DNA from 2 places in the Plantactinospora sp. BC1 genome. Region 2 is predicted to be linked to the other one. Evidence: riboswitches for the same ligand, from Rfam matches in the RefSeq annotation. Region 2 holds a riboswitch; the other holds the start of a gene.
What was found. A riboswitch is a leader RNA that binds a small molecule or an ion and turns the genes downstream of it on or off. The one in region 2 is predicted to bind thiamine pyrophosphate.

Region 1: another riboswitch for thiamine pyrophosphate. It lies ahead of thiE (thiamine phosphate synthase); the one in region 2 lies ahead of C6361_RS31550 (ECF transporter S component).

What each region holds. Positions count from the first base shown of each region.
Region 1 is NZ_CP028158.1:7,448,623-7,451,825, forward strand. Features, by position in the region: gene C6361_RS32710 (ThuA domain-containing protein) at 1-1,406, opposite strand, end outside; TPP riboswitch at 1,749-1,859, shown strand; partial or broken gene thiE (thiamine phosphate synthase) at 1,854-2,474, shown strand; partial or broken gene thiO (glycine oxidase ThiO) at 2,576-3,203, shown strand, end outside.
Region 2 is NZ_CP028158.1:7,186,023-7,189,225, reverse strand. Features, by position in the region: gene C6361_RS31555 (ABC transporter ATP-binding protein) at 1-1,027, opposite strand, end outside; gene C6361_RS31550 (ECF transporter S component) at 1,133-1,723, opposite strand; TPP riboswitch at 1,800-1,907, opposite strand; gene C6361_RS31545 (sugar isomerase domain-containing protein) at 2,040-2,789, shown strand; gene C6361_RS31540 (DUF6328 family protein) at 2,930-3,203, shown strand, end outside.

The DNA of each region.
Region 1 (3,203 bases), 260 kb from region 2:
TTGCCGGAGCTGCGCTGCGCGTCGAAGTCCTGCCGGCCCGGCCGCTCGTCGATCGGGGTGAAGGAATTCGACTCGAACGGGTTGGTGTTGTCGCCGGTGGCCAGATAGAGGTTGCCGGCGCTGTCGAAGACCATGCTGCCGCCCGCGTGGCAGCAGGTGTTCCGCTGCGTCGGCACCTGGAGCACGATCTTCTCGCTCGCCAGGTCGAGGGTGTCACCGACCACTGTGAACCGGGACAGGTAGTTGCGGGCCGCCCCGCCGTTCGGGGCGTAGTAGAGGTACACCCAGCTGTTGGTGGCGAAGTCCGGGTCGAGCCGGATCCCGATCAGCCCGTCCTCGTTGCCGGTGAAGACGTCGAGGTCGGCGGCGGTGACCGTGGTGCCGGTCTCCGGCTTGATGATCTGGACCCGGCCGTCGCGTTCGATGTAGAAGACCCGCCCGTCGGCGGCGACGTCCAGCTCCATCGGGTTGTTGGTGTTGCTGTCCAGGGTGATCTTCTCGAAGCTGCTGGTCAGCGAGGCGGAGCAGTCGGCCTCCACCGCACCGGCCGCGGTCCGGATCCCGCCGAGCAGGTGGTCGAGGAACTCCGGCTCGGCGTACGACTGCTGGGTGTGGCCGCCGGCCGTGTACCAGGCCCGGCCGCCGTCGTACTCCTGGCACCAGGCGAACGGGTGGTCGTGGCCCATCGCCCCGGCGCCGGGGGCGTAGCTGGTCTCGTCCAGCGAGGCGAGCACGTGTACGTCGCCGCGCGGGTTGTCGCGGAAGTTGTACCACTCGTCGTACCGGGACCACTTCGCCGGGAGGTCCTTCGTGGACTCGTGCGCGTGGTCCTCGACCTTGATTGTGGCCTGCTGGTTGGCCGGGTGCGAGGCGAAGTACGCCCCGACCAGCTCGCCGTACCAGGGCCAGTCGTACTCGGTGTCCGAGGCGGCGTGTACGCCCGCGTATCCGCCGCCGGCCTTGATGTAGCGCTCGAAGGCGGCCTGCTGCTCGGCGTTCAGTACGTCGCCGGTGGTGGAGAGCCACATCACCGCCTGGTACCTGCCGAGGTTGGCGTCGGTGAAGGCCGTCGCGTCCTCGGTGGCGTCGACGGTGAACCCGTGCTCCGTGCCGAGCTGCTGGATCGCGGCGATGCCGGCCGGGATGGAGTCGTGCCGGAAGCCGGCCGTCTTGGAGAAGACCAGCACCCGGAAGGATTCCGCCTCGGCGGCCGGTTCGAGTGCCGGCGCCTTCTTGACGGGTGCCTGGGCCTGGGGCAGGACCGCCGGGGCGGCCGAGGCGGGGGTACCGGCCAGTGCGGTCGTGCCGAGCAGGAGTGCCGCGGTCGCGCCGACCAGGCGGCGCCGGAATCTGCGATGGGGGTGCGGAGGGTGCGAGGTGCCGCCGGAGCGGCCGGGGCTGGACACGGAGGATCTCCTTGGTCCGGTGAGGACAGGGGGATCCCGGGTCGGTACGCCGAAGACCGCCACGGGGTGTGGAGGTACGACCGGAACTCGCCGAAGCTCCGGCCATCGAATTCTGCCTTGTGGTTGAACAAATTAGGGCCGCCTGCCGGGCGGCCGGAATAAGGCGGTGAGGTTAATTCAGGTAACGGTTACGTAACGAGGTGGAATCATCCGGATAGGACAGACATATCCGTCGGGGCGCCGGTCACGGCACCTCGCACCCCGGTACGTGGTCGAGCGCTGACACTATGCGATAGGTCACGGCCCTTTACGGATCCGTGACCGGCCACGTACGCTCGCCGACAAGTAACCCACGGGAGCCCGGTGGACCGGGCTGAGAGGGGGGCTGTCGAGCCCCCGACCGTCGAACCTGATCCGGGTAATGCCGGCGCAGGGAGGAGCGTTGCCGTGCTATCCATCGGACGACTTCACCTCATCACCGACACCCGACCCGGGCAGCGGGATCCGCTCGCGGTGGTCGACGCCGCCCTCTCGGTCGCCGGCCCCGAACTCGTCGTACAGGTCCGGGTGGCCGACGACACCGACGACCGGACGGCGTACGAGCTGGCCGCCGAGGTGACCCGCCGGTGTGCCGCCGTCGGGGCGTCCTGCCTGGTCAACGACCGGCTGCACCTCGCCCTCGCGATCGGCGCGGCCGGTGGGCACGTCGGTGCCCGCGACCTGCCGGTCGACGCCGCCCGCCGGGTGCTCGGCCCGGACGCCGTGCTCGGCGCGACCGCCCGCGACCCGGAGACCGGTGCGGCGGCGGTCGCGGCCGGCGCCAGCTATCTCGGCGTCGGCCCCTGCCACGCCACCTCCACCAAGGACGGACTCCCCGCCCCGATCGGCCCGGACGGAATCCGCCGGGTCGCCTCGACCGTGCCGGTACCGGTGATCGCGATCGGCGGGATCACCGCCGACCGGGTGCCGGCACTGCTCGCCGCCGGGGCGTACGGCGTCGCCGTGGTCGGCGCCGTCTCCGGCGCCGCCGACCCGGCCCGGGCCACCGCCGATCTCCTCACCGCCCTGCGCACCGATCCGCCCCCACCCGATCCGGGACGGGGAACATCGCCGGGGTGGGACCCCCGGCGCGGTTCCCCGCACTCCGGCGCGGGTGCGGGGGCGGGGGAATGCTAGGCGGGGACCGGGCGGCGGACGTCGCGGTGGTCGGCGGCGGCCCGATCGGGCTCGCCGTCGCCTGGCGCTGCGCCGCCCGGGGCCTGCGGGTCAGCCTCCACGACCCCGCGCCCGGCTCCGGCGCCTCCGACGTCGCGGCCGGAATGCTCGCCCCGGTCGCCGAGAGCTACTTCGGCGAGCGGACGCTGACCGGACTGCTGGTCGAGTCCGCTGCCCGCTGGCCGGCCTTCGCCGCCGAACTCGCCGAAGCGACCGGGCTGGACCTGGGCTATCGGACCGAGGGGACGCTGACCGTCGCGCTCACCTCCGACGACCTGGCCGAGGCGGAGCGGCTCTGGACGTACCAGCGGGACCTGGGGCTGCCGGTGACCCCGCTGCGGCCGGCGGAGCTGCGGGACCGCGAACCGCTGCTGGCCACCCGGCTGCGCGGCGGCGCGCTCGCCGCCAGCGACCACCAGGTCGACCCGCGCCGGCTGGTCACCGCGCTGCGGGCCGCCGTCGAACGCGCCGGGGTGACGGTGCTGTCCCGACCGGTCCGGGACCTCGCCGAACTGGACGCGGCGGCGACGGTCGTCGCGGCCGGCTGCGGCACGGCGGCGCTGACCGGCCTGCCGGTCCGGC
Region 2 (3,203 bases):
GGAAGACCGAGCCGATCCGGCCGGCCAGCACCGGCGCCCGCCACCGGTGCGGTGCGGTGCCGGCGTGCCGCCCGGCCAGCTCCGGGGAGGCCGACAGCCGGCCGCTGCCGGGCCGGAGCAGCCCGCCGAGCAGCAGCGCCAGGGTTGACTTGCCGGCACCGTTGCGGCCGAGCACCGCGAGCGCCTCGCCGGCGCGTACCCGCAGGTCGGTGCTTGCCAGCCGGGGTGGCAGGCCGAGCCGGTCGGCGGTGAGCAGCGCCTCGCCGGGTCCGGTCGCGGCCCGGCGCGGTGCCGGCGGCGGCCCCGGCACCCAGACCCCGGCGGCGGCCAGTGCCGCGCCGTGCGCCGCGAAGACCCGCTCCGGCGGCCCGTCGGCGCGTACCCCGCCGCCCGGTTCGAGCACCACCACCCGGTCGACCAGTGGCAGCGCCTCCGACACCCGGTGCTCGACCAGGATCAGCGTGGTGTCGTCGTCGACCGCCGCCCGGACCGCGTCGCGGACCAGCTCCGCGCCGGCCGGGTCCAGGTTGGCGGTCGGCTCGTCGAGCAGCAGCAGTCCGGGCCGCAGCGCCAGCACCCCGGCCAGGGCGAGCCGCTGCTGCTCGCCGCCGGAGAGCGCGGCGGTGGACCGGTCCAGGCCGTACGGGAAGCCGACCCGGTGCAGCGCCTCGGTGACCCGGGGCCAGATCTCCGTCGCCGGTACGCCCCGGTTCTCCAGGCCGAACGCCACGTCGTCGCCGGCCCGGTCCATCACGAGCTGGGTCTGCGGGTCCTGGAAGACGATCCCGACCCGCTCCCTCGCCTTCCGCGGATCGAGCCCGTCGATCTCGACGGTGCCCTCCTGCTCGCCGGAGTCCTCGGCGAGCAGCCCGGCCAGTGCCGCCAGCAGGGTGCTCTTGCCGGCACCGGAGGCGCCGAGCAGGAGTACCCGCTCGCCGTGTCCGATCCGCAGGTCGACGTCGCGGACCGCCCAGGCCCGCCGGCCCGCGTGCCGCCAGCCGAAGCCGCGCAGCCGCACCTCACTCATGCCGGCACTCCGCTTCGCTGCGTGCCGTCATGAGGCTCATCCGCACTGAGCTGGCTGATTCGCTCGCTCCGCTCGCTCACGACGGCACCACCGCAGTCGCGCCGCTCACACGGCGGTGCGGTCTCGACCGGCCGGGAACCGGTCCAGCACACCGGTCTGGGCCAGGGCCCGGGTGAGCGCCCAGCCGCCGGCACCGGCCAGCACCGCCGAACTGAGCACGGTGAAGAGGAAGACCGGCAGCCGGAACGAGTCGAAGTCGTACTCGGAGTAGTAGCGGATCTGGTCGAAGATCGCCGCGGCGAGCCCGGCCAGCAGGCCGGAGGCGACCGCCACCGGCAACCGGAACGAGCGGTACCCGACGGCGAGGAACGCCAGCTCGGCGCCGACACCCTGAGCGAGCCCCTGGAGGATCGCGACGGTGCCCCACTGGCTGCCGAGCAGCACCGAGACGAAGGCGGCGAGGAACTCGCAGTAGAGCGCCGCACCCGGCTTGCGGATCACCAGGCCGCCGAGCACGCCGGGTACCAGCCAGATGCCGTAGATGACCGCCTGGGCCGGCGGGAAGAAGGTGAAGGCACCCTCGGTGGCACCCCAGACCAGGTTCCAGGCCCAGAAGATGACCCCGAACGCGACCGCGATGACCGAGGCGACGACGATGTCGACGGTGCGCCATCTGGTGGTGGTGGACGAACTCATGGGCATGCCTCCCAGTCGCGTGGCGAACCAGGCAAGACGCACGCCGCAACCCGGGACGGCCCGGACTGCGGCGCGGCTGGAGACTCGACCGAACTCCCTGCGCTGGCATTACCCAGATCAGGTTCGAGGGTCTGCGGGTGTGTCACCCGCACTCTCAGCGCTGTGCGCTCCCCTGTCGGATGTGCTGTTGTTCCGCAGACCGTACACCGGATGCCGCGGTGCCGACAGCGGTGGAACCGGCGGATGTGGCGGCGCCCACCAGGCGGCGGGATAGGGTGGATGGCCCAGATCAACATCTCGAAGGGACGCGTGCGGCGTGACACTCAGCCCCGAGGGCTATCTCGACGTGGTCACCGAGACGATCGGGCGGGTGGCGGTCGCCGCCCGGGACGGCGTACGCCGGGCGGCCGACCTGGTCACCGACGCGCTGCGGGCCGGCGGGGTGGTGCAGGCGTTCGGTACCGGCCACTCGGAGGCGCTGGCCATGGAGATCGCCGGACGGGCCGGCGGGCTGGTCCCGACGAACCGGATCGCGCTGCGTGACCTGGTACTGCGCGGCGGCGAGCCGGTCGAGATCCTCGGCCCGACCCTGGAGCGGGACCCGACCGTGGCTCGCCGGCTCTACGAGCTGACCCCGATCGACCCCCGGGACGTCTTCGTGATCGCCTCGAACTCCGGGGTGAACGGCACCATCGTCGAGTTCGCGTCGCTGGTGAAGGAGCGCGGTCACGGGCTGATCGCGATCACCTCGGAGCAGCACTCGGCCCGGGTCGCCTCCCGGCACCCGTCCGGCCGGAAGCTGAGCGACCTCGCCGACGTGGTACTCGACAACGGCGCTCCGTACGGCGACGCGACGCTGCCGCTGCCCGGTGGCGGCGCGGTCGGCGCGGTCTCCTCGATCACTGCCGCGCTCCTCGCCCAGCAGGTCGTGGTGGAGGTGGTCCGCCGGCTGGTGGAGGCGGGGGAGACGGCCCCGGTCTACCTTTCGGCGAACATCCCGGACAGTGACGACCACAACAACAGCCTGGAGGCGCGGTACGCCGGCCGGATCCGCCGGGGCGGCTGACCCGGCACGCTCCGACCTCCCAGGCCGCCCGGTTTGGTCCCGGTACCGCCTCCCCGTCCGCTGACGAGCCTTCCTCGCGTTTCACGTACGGTCGGTCAGGGCACACTGCTGCGAACTTGACCGAGGGGGAGGAGGCCCAGGTGGCCGTGGAGACGGAGAAGCAGCGTTGGCAGCGAAACTTCGCCGACCTGTTGCAGGAGCTGCGAGTGGCGCAGACCGGGGTGCAGATCCTGTTCGCCTTCCTGCTCACCCTGCCCTTCAGCAACGGCTTCCCGCGAGCCACGGAGTTCCAGAAGGACACCTACATCGTCGCGTTGCTGGCCGCCGCCGCGGCCACCGCACTGATCATCTCGCCGGTCGCCTTCCACCGGGCGCTCTTCCGGCAGGGGCGCAAGCCGGAGCTGGTCCGGTTCG